Regions from separate parts of the Fusibacter sp. JL298sf-3 genome, predicted to be linked through region 2. Evidence: a T-box and tRNA genes for the amino acid it is inferred to sense, from the RefSeq annotation. Region 2 holds a T-box; the other holds one or more tRNA genes.
The links. The T-box of region 2 lies ahead of thrS (threonine--tRNA ligase). A T-box ahead of a tRNA ligase gene usually reads a tRNA of that ligase, here a tRNA-Thr.
Positions count from the first base shown of each region.

Region 1: it encodes a tRNA-Thr, which carries the amino acid that the T-box ahead of thrS (threonine--tRNA ligase) is inferred to sense. The anticodon was not compared.

Region 1 covers NZ_CM132608.1:2,787,749-2,799,159, forward strand. The annotation lists gene yabN (bifunctional methyltransferase/pyrophosphohydrolase YabN) at 1-1,191, shown strand, start outside; gene ACR6HW_RS13160 (HU family DNA-binding protein) at 1,271-1,549, shown strand; gene ACR6HW_RS13165 (RNA-binding S4 domain-containing protein) at 1,800-2,060, shown strand; gene ACR6HW_RS13170 (septum formation initiator family protein) at 2,081-2,404, shown strand; gene ACR6HW_RS13175 (Ppx/GppA phosphatase family protein) at 2,385-3,293, shown strand; tRNA gene ACR6HW_RS13180 (tRNA-Asp) at 3,364-3,440, shown strand; tRNA gene ACR6HW_RS13185 (tRNA-Thr) at 3,446-3,521, shown strand; gene tilS (tRNA lysidine(34) synthetase TilS) at 3,901-5,229, shown strand; gene ftsH (ATP-dependent zinc metalloprotease FtsH) at 5,292-7,277, shown strand; gene ACR6HW_RS13200 (thioesterase family protein) at 7,346-7,741, shown strand; gene ACR6HW_RS13205 (fumarate hydratase) at 7,750-8,592, shown strand; gene ACR6HW_RS13210 (Fe-S-containing hydro-lyase) at 8,600-9,151, shown strand; gene ACR6HW_RS13215 (class I SAM-dependent methyltransferase) at 9,172-9,753, shown strand; gene ACR6HW_RS13220 (aspartate-alanine antiporter-like transporter) at 10,003-11,382, shown strand.
Region 2 covers NZ_CM132608.1:3,569,838-3,581,248, forward strand. The annotation lists gene ACR6HW_RS16975 (EAL domain-containing protein) at 19-3,126, shown strand; gene ACR6HW_RS16980 (EAL domain-containing protein) at 3,110-6,214, shown strand; gene ACR6HW_RS16985 (zinc ribbon domain-containing protein YjdM) at 6,361-6,705, shown strand; gene ACR6HW_RS16990 (DUF308 domain-containing protein) at 6,796-7,287, opposite strand; T-box leader at 7,845-8,070, shown strand; gene thrS (threonine--tRNA ligase) at 8,131-10,056, shown strand; gene ACR6HW_RS17000 (hypothetical protein) at 10,115-11,411, opposite strand, start outside.

The DNA.
Region 1 (11,411 bases), 780 kb from region 2:
GTCGCAGAGGAGACCGTCCGGCTCCTAATGGGGCAGTCGGAAGTACAGGGCTTCCCGGTAACAGTTCACCACGGGGCGAGTTTTCTCGATGCGATGATTACAACGCTGGGTTTCGACCCCGTAGAGGGGCTGGTGGTTCGAGACGCCCTCAAGGTGGCAACCAATCAAATTACCGACAAGACCGATCACATCTGGATTCAAGTTTACAGCCCGCAAGTGGCTTCGGAGTTGAAGCTTCAGTTGATGACTTGCTTTGACGACGAACACGAAGTGACGATTATCAGAGCCGCAGGGATTCCCGACCTCGAAGTGGTTGAGACTGTGCCGCTTTGTGAGATGGATCGACACGGCACGCTGTTCGACCACTTGACCAGCGTCTATGTGAAAAAGGCCTCGACGCCCCGCCGCGACTTATGGGATTTAATCGATATTATGGCTAAACTTCGCAGCGAAAACGGTTGTCCTTGGGACCGCGAGCAAACACACGAAAGCCTGACGCGTTATTTGATTGAAGAAGCGTATGAAGTGAAACAAGCTGTTGAGAACGGCGACGACGAAGAATTGGTCGACGAGCTCGGCGATGTTTTGCTACAAGTGATCTTCCACGCGCAATTGGGCGATGAAGAAGGGTACTTTAACTGGCGCGACATTGTCGATGCTATTTGCGAAAAGATGGTTCGTCGCCACCCACATGTCTTTTCAGATGTATCGGTTAGAGACAGCGCTGAGGTGCTCACCAATTGGCAGGCCATTAAAAACAAAGAGAAAAAGCACACGCGCGTGTCGGAAAGCATGAGGGGGCTTCCTATGAGTTTGCCCGCACTTATGCGTGCACAAAAAGTACAAAAGCGCGCTTCAGATGTGGGCTTTGATTGGCAAGATGTAAAGAAGGCCGTCGAAAAAATTATGGAAGAAGTGGACGAGGTATCCCATGCCTTAGAACATTCTCACAGTGCACATGTTTTTGAAGAACTTGGCGATTTGCTTCTCATTGTTACCAATGTCATTCGGATGCTCGGCGGCGACGCGGAGCTCATTATGAATGAGGCGGTTGACAAATTCGTCAAACGGTTCGAATTTGTGGAAAAAAGCATGGAAGAAGCAGGCATTGAGATGAATTTTAACCAACTGGATGCAATGGAGCGCTTTTGGCAGGCGGCGAAATCAAAAAAACACGATAAAAGTGAATGAAAAGTCTTGTAAAAGTTGAAATTTCAACGTATACTAGTAATAGTTAAAACAACTTAATAAATAATCAGGAGGTTTTGTTGTGAATAAAGCTGAATTAGTGGCTAATATGGCCGAGAAATCTGGATTAACAAAAAAAGATGCAGAATTGGCATTGAACGCTTTTATGGAAAGTGTTGAAGAAGCTTTAACAGGTGGTGGAAAAGTTCAATTAGTTGGATTTGGTACATTTGATGTTAGAGAAAGAAAAGAGAGAACGGGAAGAAACCCTAGAAATCCTGAAGAGACAATTAACATTCCAGCTTCTAAAGCACCTGTATTCAAAGCAGGTAAGGCTTTAAAAGAATCCGTTAACAAATAAGACGCACTTTAGTGGGTACGGCTGTAATGCTATTTTTAAAATAATAAGTTGTTTTGCGAACGTACAGACAGTTTGTACAGACGGATTTAAAACTTGAGAAATTGTATCGCATCGTGCGAAATAGATGAGAAAAGCAGCCTAGCTGCTTTTTCTCACATTTAAAATGCACGGGCGCCGTCTGGCACTCGGTCTATAAGAGAAGATAGCATTCAGCCGACACTAGGCGTTTGATCTACTGAGGAGAGGCAAAATGAGAGTTGATAAATATTTAAAGAATGCGCGTTTTATCAAGCGCCGTACACTGGCTAAAGAAGCGTGTGACGCGGGGAAAATAGCGGTCAATGAAAAAGTGGCCAAGCCCGGTACTGAGGTGAAAGTAGGCGACAAAGTGGCGATGCGTTTCGGTTCCAAAGAAATTGTCATCCAAGTGACTGCCGTCAGTGATCACGTATCAAAAGACGATTCCAAAAACCTTTACGAAATCGTTTCAGAAAAGGCTTTGACAGAGTAAGTTGAGACAAGGAGGTGGCCATGAGAAAATTCGTAAAAAGAAATAAGTTGATTTTATTCTTTTTAACGGCTCTAGGGGTGTACTTTTTTGTGAATTTGCATTCGACCAATGTCAAACTGAAGGAACTAGGGGCGACGCGAGAGGTGCTCTTGGGAGATATTAAAGCGCTCGAGGCACAAGTGGAGCGCCTGAACGACGAGTACGAGTATGTACAAACAGAAGAGGCCGTGGAAAGAGAGGCCAGAGAAAAGCTAAAGATGGTCAAGAGTAACGAGATCATCTATTTGATTCGAGGCTCCGAAAATACAGAAGAAGGAGAGGCAGATGAAAAGAGCGACAATTGATATAGGAACAAATTCCGTGCGCCTTCTTATAGCCGACTATGAGAACGGCGCTTTTTATAATGCCGAAAAAGCCGTGGAGATTACGCGGTTGGGCAAAGGCGTCAACGAGACAGGACGGCTGTTGCCCGATCGAGTTGAGGCCACAGTGGCGGCGGTTTCGAACTTTTACCAGAAGGCGCTGTTGTCCGGAGCGGAGACTGTCGACGTTATGGCGACCAGTGCGGCGAGAGATGCGTCCAATCGTTCGGAACTCGTAGAAGCGATTGCCGATCGTACGGGGATGACGCTGGCGATTCTTTCTGGAGATGAAGAGGCGTCAATTGGTTTTCTCGGCGTCGTCGCCGGGTTGGAGCCGGACGTCAACCGTTGTCTGGTTATCGACATCGGAGGCGGTTCGACGGAACTGATTGTCGGCGATCGCCAAGGCATTGCATTTGGGAAGAGTTTGGACATCGGTGCCGTTCGGCTCACCGGTGCTTTTGTGAAAGGCGAAACGGTGGATGCGCCAACTTATGAAGCCATTAAGCAGTATGCGCTCGATGCGCTTTCAACGGTGCAGGACGATTTAAAAGCACACGCTTTTGAAGTGGGCGTCGGCATAGGCGGAACTGCGGCGACATACATTACAATGGCGCACCGCATAGGCGTGTATACGCGTGCGGCAGTGCACGGCCAAACGGTAACACTTGAGACCGTAAGGGCGCTTAACCGGAAACTCGGTGCTCTGTCACTGGAAGAACGAAAGGCCGTTGTAGGCTTGGAACCCAAGCGGGCAGACGTTATTGTCGCCGGCGGCATTATTCTCGAGGCGGTACTCGAATGCCTAGGGCTTGAGGCGGTCGTGTTTAGCGATTACGACAATCTCGAAGGGTATATGATAGAAAAATAAGTATAATGAAAAAAATATAGAAAAATAGGTTGACAACTTTGACGATTTGTTATAAGATATATTTGTTGCTGGTCCAGTAGTTCAGTTGGTTAGAACGCTAGCCTGTCACGCTAGAGGTCGAGGGTTCGAGTCCCTTCTGGATCGCCAAATATGCCGGTGTAGCTCAATTGGTAGAGCAACTGACTTGTAATCAGTAGGTCGCGGGTTCGAGTCCCATCACCGGCTCCATTTAAACACAGTGTTTGAACACTGTGTTTTTTTTGTGTGCTTTTGGGGACGGTTCTTTTGTGCTCGAAAACACTATAAAATGGTAAAAAAGGAAAATTTTAAATGGTTTGAAATTTGCACGCGACAGCGATATGAGCGGCTTGAGTTTTTGAAGACAGTTGGTTACAATGAAAAGGCCAATCAGCTGTTTAAAAAGAGTTTACAAAGTCTGTTGATTTCTAGTGACAATTATGCGGTATGATAAGTTTAACTGTCTGGAACGGATTTTGAAGAGATACAAAGCTCTTTAATTGTAATTGTTGTAGATTTATAAAAAAATGTTTAAAGGGGCTGAGACCGGTCGATAAATGTAACAGATTAGAGAATAGAGGGGACGCGTGTGATTGACAAAGTATTGAAGACCATCGATAAAGAACAGTTACTTACTCATGGAGACGGCGTCGTCGTCGCCTTATCCGGTGGCGCAGATTCCGTGGCGCTAGCGGAAATGCTCATGGCACTTCAGCCGACTTACGGTTTAAAACTCGTTGCGGTACACGTCAACCATCTTTTGAGGGGAGAAGCGGCGGAAGCAGATGCCGAGTGGGTCGCCAAGTGGTGTGCCGAAAAGGGTCTCCCTTTGGAAGTTTTTCGCAAAGATGTCGCCGATTACGCACAGCGTCATAAGCTTTCGGTGGAGCAAGCGGGGCGCGATGTACGCTACAGGTGTTTTGAGGAGATCCGGCAGGCGTATGGCTTTCAGAAAATTGCCAGTGGCCATCACAAAAACGACGTAACGGAAAGTTTTTTTCTCAACTTGTTTAGGGGCGCCGGTATTACAGGGCTGAGCAGCATCGCCTATCGGAAGGGCAATCGCGTACGGCCGCTCTTGGATGTGACCAAAGCTGAAATCAACGCTTACTTGGACGCGAAAGGGATTGCGTACTGCACGGATCACACAAATGATGAAAACGACTACACGCGCAACAAGATACGCAATGTTCTGTTGCCTCAGCTGAGAGCATCGTTTAACCCGAACATCGATGAAACCATCGGGCACACCGTGGCACTGATGAAATGTGAAGAGGCCTTTTGGTCTGAGCACATTTCAAACGTGTTAAATCAGATTTCAAAGGTGGATGAAGCGCAAAATTATGTTATGATAGAAAGAGAGGGCTTTGCCCGTTGTCATCGCGCAGAAAAATACCGTCTGCTGAGAGCATGTGTCGAACGCCTCGAAGGGTCTTTAAAAGACATCTCATACGGCGCATTGACAGAAGTGTTGGCATTAAATGAAACCGGCAAGCAGAAGGCGCTTTCAGGGGCATATACTGCCTATTTGACCGCGGAGCACCTCTACGTGGCCAAAGCGGATGTGGCGCTTTACCGGCGTGGCGATTATCGGCTCAGCGTGTCGCGCATCACTCGAAGCGCGTGGTCCGGGAAGACGGCATCTAAGTGTGAAATCGCCGTCGATGCAGATGCCGTTGTCGGCGCATTGTCCATACGCTACAGGCAGAATGGGGACAGCTTCATCCCGCTCGGCATGACCGGTCGAAAGAAGCTCAAGGATTTTTTTATCGACGAAAAAGTGCCGAGAGAAAAACGCGATACAATCCCACTGATATGTGACGATGAGAAGATTTTATGGGTTTTCGGCATGAGGCAGGACGCCCGTTCAAAAGTATGTAAAAAAACTGAAAACATTCTGATAATCCGGCTTGAATGAGTTGTTTAAGGGCGATTATTATGCTAAAATAGTACGATGTATACTCTATAAGGGAGGAAGCTATGAAGAAAGGACTAAAGGGTGCATCAATATATATTGTCATATTTATAGGCATATTGATATTGGTGACGTTGTCGGGTGTGAATACCAACAAGATAGAAAACATCACATACGACGAATTTATGCAACAACTGAACGACAAAAAAATCATATCGATGAAAGTGGATGGCAATAAAATAACCGGTGAGTTGAGCGACACGACAAACTACAGTGTCGACGTACCGACGATGCTAGCGCTGACAACAGGGGACATTATTTCTTCATATCGCGAAGACAATCCCAACGTCAAAGTTGAAGGCGTGCCTCCGGCAAGTCGCCCTTTCTTTATCGACATATTGCCGACGCTTATAATGATATTGGTCGTCGTGGTCTTCTGGTTTGTGTTTATGCAGAATTCACAGGGCGGCGGCTCTAAGGTGATGAATTTCGGAAAGAGCAAGGCTAAGATGGTTAAAGACGGCGGTAAGAAAGTGACTTTTGCCGACGTAGCCGGCCTAAAAGAAGAAAAAGAAGAAATGGCGGAAGTCGTGGACTTCCTCAAGAATAAGAGACGCTATCTCGCACTTGGAGCGCGTATCCCAAAAGGCATCTTGATGGTGGGCCCTCCGGGAACGGGAAAAACGTATTTGTCTAGAGCGTGTGCCGGTGAAGCCGGCGTGCCGTTCTACACGATTTCAGGTTCCGACTTCGTCGAGATGTTTGTCGGCGTCGGGGCGTCTAGGGTACGTGACCTCTTTGAAGAAGCGAAGAAAAATGCACCGTGCATCGTCTTTATCGATGAAATCGATGCCGTAGGTCGACGCAGAGGTGCAGGTCTTGGCGGCGGTCACGATGAGCGCGAGCAAACGCTCAACCAACTCCTCGTCGAGATGGATGGTTTTGCAGAAAACCAAGGTGTTATCGTTATTGCAGCAACCAATAGACCGGATATTCTCGACCCTGCGTTGTTGAGACCAGGTCGATTTGACAGACAAGTTATGGTCGGTGTACCGGACGTTAGAGAGCGTGAGCAGATGCTGAAAATTCACGCGAAAAACAAACCGATTGCCGACGATGTCGACTTTGCAAAATTGGCACAGAGCACACCGGGCTTCACACCGGCGGATTTAGAGAACGTCATGAACGAGTCGGCGTTGCTTTCGGCTAGACGCAAAGATCGCATCATTCGCATGGAAGCGATTAAAGAATCCATTACCAAAGTCATTGCAGGGGTTGAAAAGAAAAGCCGTATCGTCAGTGAAAAAGAACGCAAGCTCACGGCATACCATGAAGCAGGGCACGCTGTGTTGGCAAACGCACTACCGGAGTCGGATCCCGTGCATCAAGTGACCATTATTCCAAGAGGCCGCACAGGTGGTTTCACCATGCAGTTGCCTGAAGAAGATAGAAGCTATGCGACGAAAAAGAGCATGGAGAGAGAGTTGGTTATGCTCCTCGGCGGCCGTGTGGCAGAAAGCCTCGTCCTCGGGGATATCAGTACCGGTGCTCAAAACGACTTGAGCCGTGTGACGAAGATTGCCAAGGCGATGGTGATGAAGTACGCGATGAGCGATAACCTCGGTGCCATGAGTTATGAGACAGAAGAAGAAGTCTTCCTCGGCAGGGATTTTGCATCGCAGAAGAACTATTCTGAACACGTCGCAGCGGAAATCGACAGAGAAGTTCGCAACATCGTAGACCGCGCTTATGAGACGGCAAAAGAATTGCTTACAGAGCATATGGACGAACTCCACGTCGTCGCTGAGGCGCTTCTCAAGTACGAGACCATCAGTGGCGAAGAGTTTAAACTCGTTCTTTCAAACGGCCTTGAGGCGCTGACGGCGAAAATCGATTCTCAACGAGAAAAGATTGAGGCAGAGCGTCAAAAAGTAATGGAAGACGAACAGCGTGAAAAAGAAGCCTTTGAGAAACTTAAGGCGGAATTGGACAAAAAAGAACAGGAAAGTACGCAAGTTAAAGATGACAATCCATTTAACGCCAATGCTTAAAGTTCTACAACGATTGAAAAACAGCGTTAGCAGCGCTGTTTTTTTTATAAAAATCAGGAGGTCTTATTATGCATCAATTAAAAATCGGCGATTTATTTGAATCCAAACTCATCGTTGAAGAAAAACACACAGCAGCCGCATTTGGTAGCGGCGATATTTTGGTGTTTTCAACGCCGATGATGGTTGGGCTAATGGAAAATGCGGCGTTAAAATGCGCCGAGTCCGGGCTTGAAAAGGGCTACAGCACAGTGGGGATTTCTCTAGATATCAAGCACACGGCGGCGACCCCCGTCGGTCAAGAAGTGGTAGCCAAAGCGGAGTTGGTTGCCATAGAAGGCAAGAAACTGACTTTTAAGGTCACGGCAACTGACGAAGTGGAGGGTATAGGGACAGGTGTTCACGAGCGCTTTATCATCAATTCTGAAAAGTTTCTCGCCCGCGTTAACGATAAGAAGAACAGATAGGAGCCCCCATGAAAACCATTTGCGTAAGCGAAATTGTAGAGGCTGTGGAAGCCGCGTGTATAGCGTGTAACAAAGTCATTGATCCGGCAGTGCGTGCCGCTTTTGACAAGGCGCTTGAACAAGAGACTTCGCCAGTCGGTCAGCGTGTGATTCAGTCGCTGGTGGAAAACGCAGCTGTGGCGAAAAATAGAGAAATGCCCATCTGCCAAGACACCGGTATGATTGTCGCCTTTGTTACGGTAGGGCAATCCGTCGTCGTCGAAGGCGGTGGGATTGAAGCCGCTATTAACGAAGGCGTGCGGAGAGGGTATGAGAAAGGGTATCTGCGAAAGTCAGTTGTGGCCGATCCGTTGCTTCGCACAAACACGAAGGACAATACGCCTGCTGTTGTGTATTTCGAAGTTGTAGAAGGCGATTGTTTTAAGATTGAGCTGGCGGCAAAGGGGTTCGGCAGTGAAAACATGTCCAAACTGGCGATGCTCAAACCTGCAGATGGCGTTGAAGGTGTTGAAGCTTTTGTTGTCGAGACAGTAAAGGCAGCGGGGCCCAATCCGTGTCCCCCTATAGTGGTCGGCGTCGGACTCGGCGGCACCGTGGACAAGGCGGCGCAGATTGCTAAAAAAGCATTGCTTAGGCCGCTTGGAGCCTCAAATGCACAAGCGCATTTAGCAGAACTGGAAGAGCGGTTGCTCGAAAAAATCAATGCACTCGGCATCGGACCGCAGGGGTTGGGTGGCAATACGACGGCTTTGGCCGTTCATGTAGAAGCCTTTCCCACGCATATAGCGGGGCTCCCTGTAGTGGTGAACATCAACTGTCACGCATCGAGACATGCGGTTATAGAGTTGTAAGGAGGGCATGATGATTTATTTGACGACACCATTGAAAAAATCCGATGTGGCTGCGCTTAAAGCCGGCGACGAAGTGGCCCTTTCAGGGGTGATTTATACTGCGAGAGATGCGGCGCACCTCCGGATGATTGAGGCACTGGCCAGTGGTAGAGCTTTGCCCTTTGAACCGGAAGGACAGGTCATCTACTATTCGGGGGCTTCTCCGACAAAGCCTGGAGATGTCATCGGCGCCTGTGGCCCGACGACCAGTTACCGAATGGACAAAATGACGCCGGCACTTTTAAAACGCGGCGTTTTGGGTATGATAGGAAAAGGAGATCGATCGCCTGAAGTCATCGATTCGATTGTAGAAAACGGCGCAGTTTACTTTGCGGCGATTGGCGGTGCAGGTGCTTTAATTGCGAGCACTGTTGTGAGCAGTGAAGTTATCGCCTATGAAGATCTCGGGACAGAAGCGGTTCGAAAACTCGAGGTAAAAGACTTCAAAGTCACGGTGGTCATCGACGCCGAAGGCAACAATCTATACAAGACAGAAGCAGAGCGTTATCGAACACTGTAATAAAAGAAAGGGGTGTGCCTATGATTCAACAATACTACAATGCAAACGCCAGAGACTTATATGAGAAAACCATTGACATCGACTTGCAGGACATCTACGATGCATTTGAAGCCTACCTAAAAATGGGTGATAAAATACTGGATGTCGGTTTTGGTTCAGGTCGGGACAGCCTCTATTTTTGTGAAAAACGCTACAACGTCGTTTCGATTGATTTTGCGAAAGAAGTGGTGATGCGCGGCAAGAACTTGCTCAACAACGAAGTGCTCTTAGTCGACGTGGAAGACATACGCTACGAAAACGAATTCGACGCCATCTGGGCCAGTGCAGTGTTGCTACATTCCACAACCGATAAGATTCACGACATTTTGAAGCGTTGCCATGCGGCGTTAAAACCGGGTGGGATTCTCTATGTTTCGTTTAAATACGGCGAAGGAGAGGCAACGCGCAAGGGGCGTTATTTTAATGATTTCAACGAAGAAAAGTTCCAAAAACTCATGTCGACTGAGGAGGGCTTTGCCATTGAAAAGATGTGGCAGACAGAAGACGCCAGACCGAGTCGAAAAGGGTATTATTGGTTAAACGCCTTGTTGAAAAAAGTTTAAGAACGCGCATGGAAATGAAAAAAACTTAACAACTCCTGTTTTGTATGTTATAATATTATCAAGTTAACGAACAACGCCATACCAATATTTGGTGATTCCCCATCACCTCTCCATATTGATTAGACGGCATAGCATTTATTTGCTATGCCTTTTTTGTTGTCTGCCTGCATCGTTTCGACATAGATGCACTAGGGACAATACGCGCGCGGTTAACAAATAACAAGCAACAAATAAAGGAGGAATTGAGTTATGAGTTTTGACTACATGAAATGGCTAATGAATCCCTTTGTTCTTATGTTTGTAACAGTCGTTTCGGGATTGCTGTTCGGTAAAATCAAGTTCGGAAAATTCAAGTTTGGCACATCCGGAGCGCTCTTCACAGGGCTTCTCATTGGGTGGTTAATGCTTGGAATGGCACAGAACGTCGACCCCAAAACGGCTAGTGAGAGTACTGTCAAGGCGTCAGAAGCGCTGATAAAAAGCGGTGTGGTTGACAAGGGATTTTTCACGCTGTTTCTGATACTCTTCGTCGTAGCAGTCGGTTTGCTGGCGGCAAAGGATATCGACATTGTGTTGAAAAAATACGGCGCCAAGTTTATCATTATGGGTTTTTTAATTACATTTATAGGGGCCGGCACAACTTACGGGATGACGCATTTTTTTAAGTCAAACAACCCGTATGAGGTATCCGGTGTGTACACCGGGGCGTTGACGAGTTCGCCGGGGCTAGCGGCGGCAATAGAAACCGCAACCAAACACGCCACCAACGAAGTGACCAAATTCGATGATATGTCCACAGAAGATCGTGAACGATTTATCAATATGCTGGACAAGAATTTAGATCCGAGTTCAGTGACCACCTTAACGGAAGAGCAAGAGAAGCAGTTTATCAACAACGCAGCGGCCAGCATAGGCGTCGGACATGCCATCGGCTATCCTTTCGGCGTTCTCATCGTTATAATTGCCATGAATTTCTTCCCGAAGATTTTCAAAATCGATGTGGCTGCTGAGAAAATACAGTTTGCACAGGAAATGGCTGAAGCGCGAAACGGTAAAACCGGCAAGGTCATACCGGAAGTCAGCTTTGATATGATTGCTTTTGTAATTGCCTGCCTGTTCGGGTACACGGTGGGGCAAGTCACCATCGACCTCTCGTTCATCAAGCTCGGCAATTTTAGCCTCGGTGCCACCGGTGGGGCTTTAATCGGCTCGTTGTTCTTGGGGTATATCGGCAAAATTGGCTTTATACATTTTAGAATGGACACGAAGATATTAGGCGTTATCCGGGAGTTGTCTCTGACATTTTTCCTCGCTATCGTCGGTTTGCGATACGGCTTTGCTGTAGTTGATGCCTTAAAAGGACCGGGAATCAATCTCGCCATCGTCGCGCTGGTGGTCGGCATCGTGGCTATGATGGTGGGCTATTTACTCGGACGGTACGTGTTTAAAATCAACTGGATTATGTTGTCCGGCGCCATTTGCGGCGGTATGACATCGACGCCGGGACTGGGAGCGGCTGTTGAAGCCATCGGTTCCGACGATCCGGCGGCAGGTTATGGTGCGACGTATCCATTTGCGCTTTTAGGTATGGTTATTTTCACAATTGTCTTGCATCTCCTACCGATGTAACAGTAGAAATGCTATAATAAAATCATGGT
Region 2 (11,411 bases):
TTCAAATAGGAGTTTGTATTGAAAAATATACCACTAAATGAGATCTATTCACTATTGTTTTTTGCTGTTGCAAGCGCATACGCCATAATCGGCATCTACGTTCTCTCGCTCAACTATAAAAGCGCTTTAAACAGAGTGTTTTTTATATTGAACTTCACCTTAGGCATCTGGGCTTTTTCATACAGTTTGCTGAATACGGCGGCAACTTATGAAGAAGCTCTCTTTTGGAACAGATTGAGCGTTCTAGGCTGGGGGACAATGTACAGCTTTTTATTACACTATATCTTGTTGCTTACGAAGAACCGGTTTCTTAAAAGAAAGTGGGCGTACGCATTTATTTATGTGCCTGCACTTGTGAATGTCGTCGTATTTGGGCTAAACAGCGCCACGGCTCGTTGGGAATTTGAACTGTTGCAAACGCATGCGGGATGGGTCAACACATCGCCTAACAGCTTTTACGACTACTATTTTTACGGTTATTATCTGGTGTATTCAATTCTGACGTTGCTGTGTATCGGCACTTGGAAGAACGCGTCACAAGATAAAAAGGTCAAGAAAACGGCGGGGATCCTCAGTGCGTCTATTATTATCAGCATTCTGCTGGGGTCTGTATCCGATGTATTTCTCAGGCAATCACTTCAAGACATAAGACCTCAGTTAGGCATCGTTTTTGCGTTGATTCCGATTTTAGCGGTTCTTCATTCCGTTAAAAAGCACAGCACCATGGTGGAGCAGAAGAGGAAAGTCGAGTTCTTGTCTGTGAAAATCCTATTACAAGAAAAACGGGTAGCCTTTTACAAAGCGCTATCCTTTGTTTTCCTTTTGGGAAGTTTAGCGTACTTGATTTTAGACTATTTGATTTTTGACAAAGCACTTAGTGGAATATTAAAATTTGGCGGTTTTGTTTTGGCTTTAGGGTTAATCTTGTGGATTCTACCGCATCTAAAAATCAAAGAGCGCTCACAAGACATTTATATGGGACTGGCACTAGTTACCATAATGCCGGCTCTTTACTTACATTTTGGGCAATACGGCTACAACAGTGTTATCTGGACGGTGCCATTTTTCTTAATGATTTTAACGACTGTATTTAAGAATGAAAAGCTTTTGCTCATGGTATTTGCGTCGGCCATAATTGTCGAGTTCATAAGCATGGTTAGAAATGAGGTCTTTGTTACTACAATTGCAAGAGCCGATTATCAGCAGCGATTGGCCATCTATGTTTTAATTTCGGCTGTTATTTACTACATAAGCCATCTCTACCGCAACAGGTTGTATGAACACGAGCAACAAACGGCATTGCGAAAAGTGGTATCAAAAATTTCATCGGATTTTGTAAGTGTGACAGCTGACAACTTAGAGGCTAAGGTTGACGACATGCTTAGGACAAGTGGCGAATATTTTGAAGTGGATAGAGCCTATGTTTTTAGATTTAATGAAGACCTGTCGACAGTGGATGCCACAAATGAATGGCACAATGAGGCAACCTTACCGGTTAGTGTGCCCATCGGATCGCTGTCCGCAGTGTCTTTCCCTTGGTGGATGAAAGAACTTGAGCAAAACGGCAAGATTTATCTTGCAGACGTCGGTGCGCTTCCCAGTGAAGCGTCGGCAGAACGAGAAGTGTTGCTGCAGCGCGATGTGAAGTCGTTGATGTTGGTACCGGTTCTGAAAAATGGCAAGTTGCTTGGTTTTCTGGGGTTTGATACAGTTGTTAACAAAAAAAGGTGGACCATTGAACAGCAAGAAGTGCTTAAAATTATGGCAAACATTATATCGGATGCCATTACAAAGGTGGAGGCTGAAAAAAAGATAAACTATATGGCGTATTACGATGCGTTAACTGCTCTTCCCAATCGAACTTATTTTACTCGGGAGCTAGAGAAGAAGATTGAGCAAATGCATGGTGTGGAAACCCCTATAGGCATCTTGCTTATGGATATCGACGAGTTTAAGTCGATTAATGATACCATGGGACATGACTCCGGTGATCAACTACTTCTCGAGGTTTCAAAAAGGCTTTCACAAGTCGCAGGCGTCTCTGATACGGTGTGCAGATTCGGAGGCGACGAGTTTCTGGTGGTACTGCCTCACATGGGAACGTTGAGTCAGATAAGAAAAGCAATCGATCACATCGTCGGTGTGTTTGATGGTCCGATAGAAATTAAAGAGCAGAATTTTCATGTTACTGCCAGTTGTGGTGTAGCGGTCTACCCGTTTGACGGACATAACCCGGAAACATTGATTAAAAGTGCTGACTTGGCGATGTACGCGTCGAAAAACAATGGTAAAAATAGGGTTACTTTTTGTACCCCTCTTATGAAATCGGATGTAGGGGAACGCGTAGGGCTTTCCAACGATTTGTACAAAGCATTGGAAAACGACGAGTTGCTGTTGTACTATCAGCCACAGGTTAATATCGGAACGGGCAAACTCGTTGGTTTAGAAGCGTTAATTAGATGGCGTCACCCCGAGAGAGGGCTTCTTTCTCCAGGGGTGTTTATCCCCTTGGCTGAGCAAACCGGTTTGATTCACAGGATTGGAGAATGGGTTCTAAAACAGGCATGTATGCAAAATAAAGCTTGGCAGTTAAAGGGGTACTCGCCGGTGGTCGTGTCTGTAAATCTCTCGATTGAGCAATTCAGAGGGCAGGAGCTTGTGGAAGCGGTTTCAAGCGCATTGATTGAAAGTGCGTTGGCACCTCGATATTTAGAACTGGAGATTAAAGAGCGTATCGCTTTAAAAGAGTCGTCGTATGTTATAAGCATCTTACACCGATTAAAGGCGCTCGGGGTCACAGTTGCAATAGATGACTTCGGAACGGATTATTCTTCTCTCAGTCGGTTAAAAGAGCTGCCTATTGACAAACTCAAAGTGGCGATGGAATTTATACAAGGTATCGGCAAAGACGATAAAGACGAAGCGGTTACTGCGGTCATCATCGATTTGGCGGAGCGGTTGGATTTAAAAGTTGTCGCAGAGGGCGTAGAAGCTGAGGAACAGTTGGCGTTTTTAAAGAGACAGTTGTGTGACGACGCTCAAGGCTTTTATTTTCACCGTCCAATGCCGGTTGATGAAGTTGAGAAATTAATGCGAGGAAGTGATGTTCATGAGTGTTCAAGCTGATCAGTTTTCAATCCTGTTCTTTTTATTTACTGTTGTATACGGTGTTGTAGGAAGTTATGCCTATTCCTTAAACCCAGGGGCGCTCATAAACCGCATTTTCTCCTTTATTTGTCTCGCTCTTTGTGTGTGGGCATTTGCATTTGCAATGGGAAATGCCGCAGGTAGCTATGAGACATCACGCCTTTGGAGGCGTGTGGCTTCGCTTGGGTGGGGAACCGTTTACAGCTTTTTACTGCATTTTTTTCTATTGCTATCGGAGAAAAAAGCGCTATTAAGACATAAGGCAATCTATGTTTTAATCTACTTGCCTGCAGTGCTAAATGTTGTGTTGTTTGGGCTTTACAGCCCTATTGCAAACACGCAGTACCATTTGGTTCATCTGGAAACCGGTTGGATCAATGTGAATTCCGGCGGGTGGGGTGATTTGTTTTTCAATGCCTATTATCTCGTGTTTTCGCTTATTGGGTTAATTGCTGTATGGAATTGGAAAGGCCTGATCAAAGATTCCGGCAAGGAAAAGACGGCAATTATTATTAGCATCACCTTTTTTATGGGCATTGTTTTAGGAACGGCAACTGATGTGTTTGTCAATCGACATTTGAATTTCTACACGCCTCAGTTGGGTATCATTTTTGCTGCGATACCGATGTTAGGGGTGTTGTATGCCATAAAGACGCATAGTTTGATGACAAATTATCAGTTGACAGTGGTTAATGAAAAAGAAATACTCACCACCGACAACAGATTTAGGTTTTATACTTACTTGTCACATGCCATTATTTTTGGTAGCGTTATCAATTTAAGTCATTATTTTTACTATACCGTCAAAATTGAATCGGTTTTGTTTTTGAGTCTGTTTTTACTTTTCATTGGTTTGATTGTCAAAACCTTGCCGACTACATCGTTGCCGACTCACAGACAGGACACTTTGTTGTTTGTTACTTTGTCCATCTTGACAATTGGACTCTTAAGGCGATTTTTATTGGCGTATGGCAACAATATCGTCTGGTCGATACCCATTATTTTATTGCTCACGACGACAGTTTTCCGTAAAATCAAATTCTTTGTCATCGTGTTGTCGTTTACAATTCTTTTTCATCTTTGGTCGTGGCAAGTGGCACCGGTTGTAACAATCACTGTTGACAAGTTAGACTATATACTGCATATGGTTCTTTATCTGTTTGTCGCGATGCTGGTGTTTTACATTAATCAAATTTACGCGCAGAAGTTAGAATCCCATGAAAGACAAGCGGATTTACAAAAAAAAATATCGGAAATTTCGTCGGATTTTATCAGTGTTAGTATGGACAACTTAGACAATAAAATAGACACAATGCTCGAAAAAAGCGGTGCGTATTTAGGGGCAGACAGAGCCTATATCTTTAAGTATTTCGAAGCGTTGTCCATTGTAGAATGTACAAATGAATGGTGTTGCGCAGATGTCAAACCCGTTCGAAATACCATAGAACCGCAGGTAATCGCGTCATTTACTTGGTGGTTGAAAACCCTTAAATCAAAGGGTAAAGTCTATATTGAGGACACGGCCCTTCTTACTGATGAAGCGTCCGCCGAAAGAGCGTTTTTAACCCTTCACAACGTTAAGTCTTTAATATTAGTGCCGGTGTACAAACATCAAAAGTTGCTCGGTTTTTTAGGTTTCGATACGGTTAAAGGTAATAAAAGTTGGTCTCTTGAACAGCAGGAGGCACTTCAAATTATGGCGAATATTGTATCAGATGCGATTTCAAAAGTTGAGGCCGAAAAAAAAATTAACACAATGGCGTATCACGATGGGCTAACGCATCTTCCCAACCGAGCCTATTTTACTCGAGAACTGGATAAGAAATTAGAACGCCGAAGTGGCGGAGAAGAGCATATGGGCATATTGCTCATGGATTTAGACGATTTTAAGGCCATAAACGACACAGTGGGACATGATTCGGGAGATTTGCTGCTTATCGAGGTCGCCAGAAGGCTATCTCAAGTTGCGGACATCGTCTGTAGGTTTGGCGGCGACGAGTTTCTCGTGCTATTGCCTAGTATAGATGCACCGTATAAAATTAGAAAAATGGTCAGTGAGATAATCGATGTGTTCGATGCGCCGATAAAATTAAAGGCGCAAAGTTTTTATGTAACGGCCAGTTGCGGCGTCGCTATATATCCGCTGGATGGATACGATTCGGAGACCCTTATAAAAAGTGCTGATTTGGCTATGTATACGTCGAAAAATAAAGGTAAAAACAGCATCACTTTTTGCACCCCTGCTATGCGGGCGGCCGTTGAAGAAAAAGTGGCCCTCTCAAATGATCTGTACAAAGCGCTAGAAAACGATGAGTTGCTGTTGTATTATCAGCCACAAGTTGATCTTAAATCGAATGAAATTATTGGATTGGAAGCCCTAATCAGATGGTGTCATCCTCAGAGGGGGCTTGTTTCGCCGGGGTTGTTTATCCCATTAGCTGAGCAAACCGGTTTAATTCATGAGATTGGAGAATGGGTTTTAAGAACAGCGTGTAAGCAAAATAAAACGTGGCAATCTATGGGCTTTTCTCCTGTGGTAATGGCTGTCAATCTTTCGGTTGAACAGTTTAAGGAGCAACAACTCGTAGAACTGGTTTCTGATGTACTAGCGACGAGTGGGCTGGCGCCACGGTATTTAGAACTGGAGATCACCGAAAGTGCGGCCATAAAAGAGCCCATGTATATCATCGGGGTTCTGCATCGCTTAAAGGAACTTGGCGTGTCCCTTTCAATAGACGATTTCGGAACGGAGTATTCGTCACTTAGCCGATTAAAAGAGTTGCCGATAGATCGGTTGAAGATGGCGATGGAGTTTGTTCAAGGGATTGGTCGAGGAGGCGATGACGAAGCGATTGCAGCAGTAATAATTAATTTGACAAAGCGTTTGGGACTAAGGGTTATCGCAGAGGGCGTAGAAGATAAGCGGCAGTTGGATTTTTTAAAGGCGCAGCGTTGTGACGATGTACAGGGCTATTATTTCTATCGCCCCATGCCGGCAGAAGAAATTGAGCAAATTCTGCCGAGGCGCAGTGAAAACAGCGAGCAGCCTCCAACAGGTTTCGAATAGAAGTGAGTTAAAATAACTTTACACCGTATAGCGAGAAAATTGACCGCACTTCTGTTATAATGTTAAAGACACTGTGTCAACCTATACCGACGGCCGTTTCGCGGCCGAAGCGGTAGGGGGGTTACCAACAGATAAAGGAGCAAGAAATGAACAACTTACCAAATTGTCCGAAATGCAACTCAGAATACACTTACGAAGACGGTGTGCTTTTGGTCTGTCCTGAATGCGCTTATGAGTGGAATGCCTCTGCAACAGAAGAAGCGGCAGAAGCTGTGATAAAAGATGCCAATGGGAATGTGCTAAACGACGGCGATGCCGTCACCGTCATTCGGGATTTAAAAGTCAAGGGCAGTTCCTCGTCAATTAAAATAGGCACAAAAGTGAAAAACATCCGATTGGTACATGCGTCGAGCGACGGCCATGACATCGAATGTAAGATCGACGGGTTCGGCGCGATGAAACTAAAATCTGAAGTAGTGAAGAAAGCTTAGAGCCGCCTGTTCTCAAAGTGATTTTCCCAATAAAAAACCTCTTCTATATATGTGAAGAGGTTTTTTTATAGACTCTTATGACGCGTCGCCTTATTTTCTATTGCCGGAAAACAGGTACGACACGCCGTTGATAATGACGACGGCTGCCAGAATTTTTGCGAGTGTCGCTACTGCTGTCACCGGTCTGAACAACATGACAACGGCGAAACAAACCCCTAAGACGGCCAAGATGAGTTGCAAGATATGCCACTTGTTGCCGTCTTTGTTTCTAAGAACTGTGACGAGAAAGAAGACGGTGGCGGTTAAGAACGTAAAAATAAAAATCCATAAGATGACTGTTAATGATATAAAGGGCAGGGATAGGATGACGAAGCCGATAATAAAAGAAACCAAGATGTTCCCTATGGGAATCGGTTTGATTTTTTGAACGAGGCAAAAAACCAGCGTGGCAATAGAGCCCGCCAAGTGTACCAGCCCCAAATAGAGTGAGTAGGCAATAATGGTTTCTGCCGGATTGTTCCAGAGGTAAATGCCGAACACGGTGAAAAGCAACCCAATGACGATATGAAAGAATTTGGACATAAATTCTTCTCCTTTCCTCTACGTGCAGTAAGTAGTGATGGTGCATATATTACGTAATGTTAACATATAACCGGCGTGTTGTCAACAAAATAACCTATATATGGTAAAACATGTTATGTGAAGAATGCATTTTCAGATGTTTCATATATGACTTTGAAACACTTACCATTGCACTCGATCGCAAGGCAATAAAATACCGCCGTCTTTTTCGTTTTTTGTTAAAGAGAAAAAGTACGGCGGTAAAATGGCACCTTTATAAAAGGGGCCTGTATGATTTGATTCCAAGTATTCTGGCTTTGTTGGGTTTATCCAACGCGCTGCTTTTCCAAGGGGTTGTTTCGGATATCCCCTCTGAGAGCGGCGCCTTATGGGGTGAGAGAACCCTCCATGTGTTTGTTGCGACAGTGGTTTTTTTTATTGTTCAACTTGTGTTTAGGGCCTTAACCGATGCGTGCATACGGCGACTAGAGGGATAAAGTCCCTTTCAAATTTTGGATAAAAATCTGAAAATTCTCTTGACACCGTGCAAACAACGCGTTAGAATCTCTATTAAGTTAATAGTAGCGTTGAAGAAGAAAAGTAAGTTTGCGTGTATCATCTGAAGAGAGGATTTGACTTGGCTGAAATCGAGTTCATGATCTGCAAAGTGAAGACTGGCTTCTGAGTCTATTCGAGTAAGAGCAGTTGCTCTGAAAAAAATAGCGGTTGCACACGTTAAGTGTTATAAGAGAGTTCCGATTCGGAACTAATTTGGGTGGAACCGCGAGACAGCTCGTCCCATGATTTTAATCATGAGGAGGGGCTTTTTTTATACCCTAAAAACTTAGAGAGGAGGCAAAAAAAATGGCTCATGTAAATGTACGGTTAAAAGACGGCTCAACAAAAGAGGTGGTGAGAGGCACAACAGTCTATGAACTCGCTAAAGCCATTAGTGGTCGATTGGCAAAAGAAGCACTAGTGGCAGAAGTCGACGGTAAATTGGTCGATTTGTCGTATGCAATTACCGACGCCGTTCAAGTGACGTTACATAAGTTTGAAGATGCGCCGGGATGTGAGGCGTTCCGACACACTTCGGCCCATATTTTGGCACAGGCGGTAAAGCGGTTGTATCCCGAGACCCAACTCGCCATTGGTCCTGCTATTCAAGACGGATTTTATTACGATTTCGATTCAGAGCACGTGTTTACTGAGCAGGATTTTGCATTAATTGAACGTGAGATGCATGATATTGTAAAGGAAAACTTGAAGCTAGAACGGTTTGAGTTACCCCGCGACGAGGCGATTGCGTTTATGAAGCGGTCGGGAGAGCACTACAAAGTGGCGTTGATTGAAGCGCTACCAGAGGAGATACCGATTTCTTTTTATAGGCAAGGCACATTTGTGGACTTGTGCGCCGGCGTTCACCTGCCGTCCACTGGAGCTGTTAAAGCCTTTAAGGTACTCGGCGTCGCAGGTGCTTATTGGCGGGGAGAGGCTTCTCACAAGATGTTGCAGAGAATTTACGCCACTTCTTTTCCAAAGGCCGGACTGCTACAAGCCCATCTTACAAAGCTAGAGGAAGCTAAAAATCGCGACCACAGAAAGCTCGGCAAAGAGTTAAAATTGTTTGCAATGATGGAAGAGGGACCGGGATTTCCGTTTTTATTGCCCAAAGGGGTGATTTTAAAAAATCTTCTTTTAGACTACTGGCGGGAGGTGCACTTAAAAGCGGATTATGTTGAAGTGGAAACGCCAATGGTATTGAATCAATCGCTTTGGGAGACGTCGGGTCATTGGGATCACTACAAAGAGAACATGTACACCGTTTCAGTTGACGAGACGGACTACGCTATTAAGCCGATGAACTGCCCAGGCTGTATGCTGATTTACAAGGCGGAGCAGCGGTCTTATCGAGCCTTTCCACTTAGAATTGCAGAAATCGGCCGCGTACACCGACACGAACTTTCGGGGGCCTTACACGGCCTGATGCGCGTAAGAGCTTTTACTCAGGACGACGCACATATTTTTATGATGCCGGAGCAAATACAGGAGGAAATCGTCAACATTGTGCGCTTGCTAGATGAGGTCTACTCGACTTTTGGCTTTGAGTACCACGTGGAACTCTCCACGCGTCCAGAGGCGTCTATGGGGACTGACGAAGAGTGGTCGACAGCGGAAAATGCATTGTCAGGTGCTCTCGACGAACTGAATGTTTCGTATAAAATCAATGCAGGCGATGGCGCATTCTATGGGCCGAAAATCGATTTTCAGATTGAAGATTGTCTCGGCAGAAGGTGGCAGTGCGGCACCATTCAGCTGGATATGCAACTGCCCCGACGGTTTGACCTGTCGTATATTGGTCGCGACGGTGAGAAACACCGCCCAGTTGTTATTCACAGAGTCGTCTTTGGGTCTTTGGAACGCTTTATGGCCAATCTCATTGAAGAGTATGCCGGTAAATTTCCGACTTGGCTCGCGCCGGTTCAGGTTAAAGTCCTCTCCATCGGAGAGCATTTTCTCGCCTATAGCGAAGAAGTCTGCGAACTTCTCAAATCCAAAGGTATTCGGGTGGCACTCGACAATCGAAGTGAGAAAATCGGGTATAAAATTCGGGAAGCTCAGCTTGAAAAAGTGCCTTATATGCTAATCGTCGGTGAAAAAGAGGTAGTGTCCGAAAGCGTATCGGTGCGTTCAAGGGACTCAGGTGATCTAGGCGTGATGACTGTCGGTGCGCTGGGGGAACGACTGCTTGCGGAGATAGGTGCTAGAAGGGGGTTGGGTGAGGTGTGAGTTTAAGAGCAGAGACATTATTTTGCAGTGCTACTGCTCTTAAACTGCTTGCAAGCCCTTATAAATGGGTTACAATGGCATCTAGTTCATTTTGATGATGTTCTGATAGATGGACTCTAGAATGAGAATAAGCATTCTTTAACTCAAAGAGTTCTTGCTGCGATGGCGCGATGAAACTTCTGTTGTATCGCATGAGCCACCGCGTGATTTCGAACGTTATCTGATTATTTGTGACTGGGCGTTGAAGTGCAATAATTTTTAAGTAAGCTACGATGCTTGTCCATTTTGATGCGTAATGAAGGAGATAGGCAATATTCATATAAACGTGTGGCGCAAAATCATCTAGATCGATGAGTTCAAAGAGCTCAATTGCAATTTGCCGAACTTTAACAGGGGCAGACAACAGACGTGTAATTGTTTTAGATTCAACCTCGTCCTCTGAACATAAAAAGTCAATGACATCATCTTTTGATCTTTCTTTATCTAAACGATACAGAGTCGCTACTGCAAGAGTTCTGACAGCCCTTTCTTCATTGTTAAGAAAGGGTTTGATATACTCATAGTCTAAAGTGCTGCAGATATCAGTGAGACCTCGAAATGCGCGAGTGTTTAGACCATGTGCCTTGTATAGGTTCTCTTTATACAACCTCCAAAAGTCTATAGTAGGTTCAAGTTCACGGAGTTTGGTTCGGGCTAGTGCACGAACACTGGATACTTTATCGTAAATTAAGAGTTCGAGCTGGTTTGTAAAGAGACTTTGCTCGATGGTGTTTGAGGCGAGCTCTATGTAAGCAATTTTGCATGGAGCTGCTTTTGACCTTTTGAGAGTTTCTAAAGTTGTGGGGATGTCTATCGCGTCACAGTTCTGACGCGTGTATGCGATACACTTTTTTATAATCACGGGATCTTTAGAGTTTAGTCCGTGCTGTAGGATGGTGTTGAAGTTTGATGTGTCCTGAATGAGAACGTTAAAGAGACTTCTTCTTATTTTAAAATCAGTAGTCGTATGATATTTTAGAAGAAGCATTTTTCGATTTTTTAAATCCAGTAGTGCGGAATTAAGGTGTAATTGTAAATCTAAAAAATTCGATCGTTGCCAGTCTAGCAGGGAATCAAGTAGTGGGAGAACATCAAGTAAACGCTCCAATCCTTTAGAAGTACTTAACAGAAGTTTGATTCCTTTCAAGGCTTCTGCACGAACTTCTGGTACCCAATCGTTGAGTCGCAGTGCTATAAAAGCTGAACTTTGAGAGACTGTAGCGTTTTTTATTAGTCGTAGGGCCAGCTCTCTAAGATAGCCATTACCGCTGAGTGTGAGTAAACAAGTCAGTTCCTCGGCGTACTTGTTTTGCTTA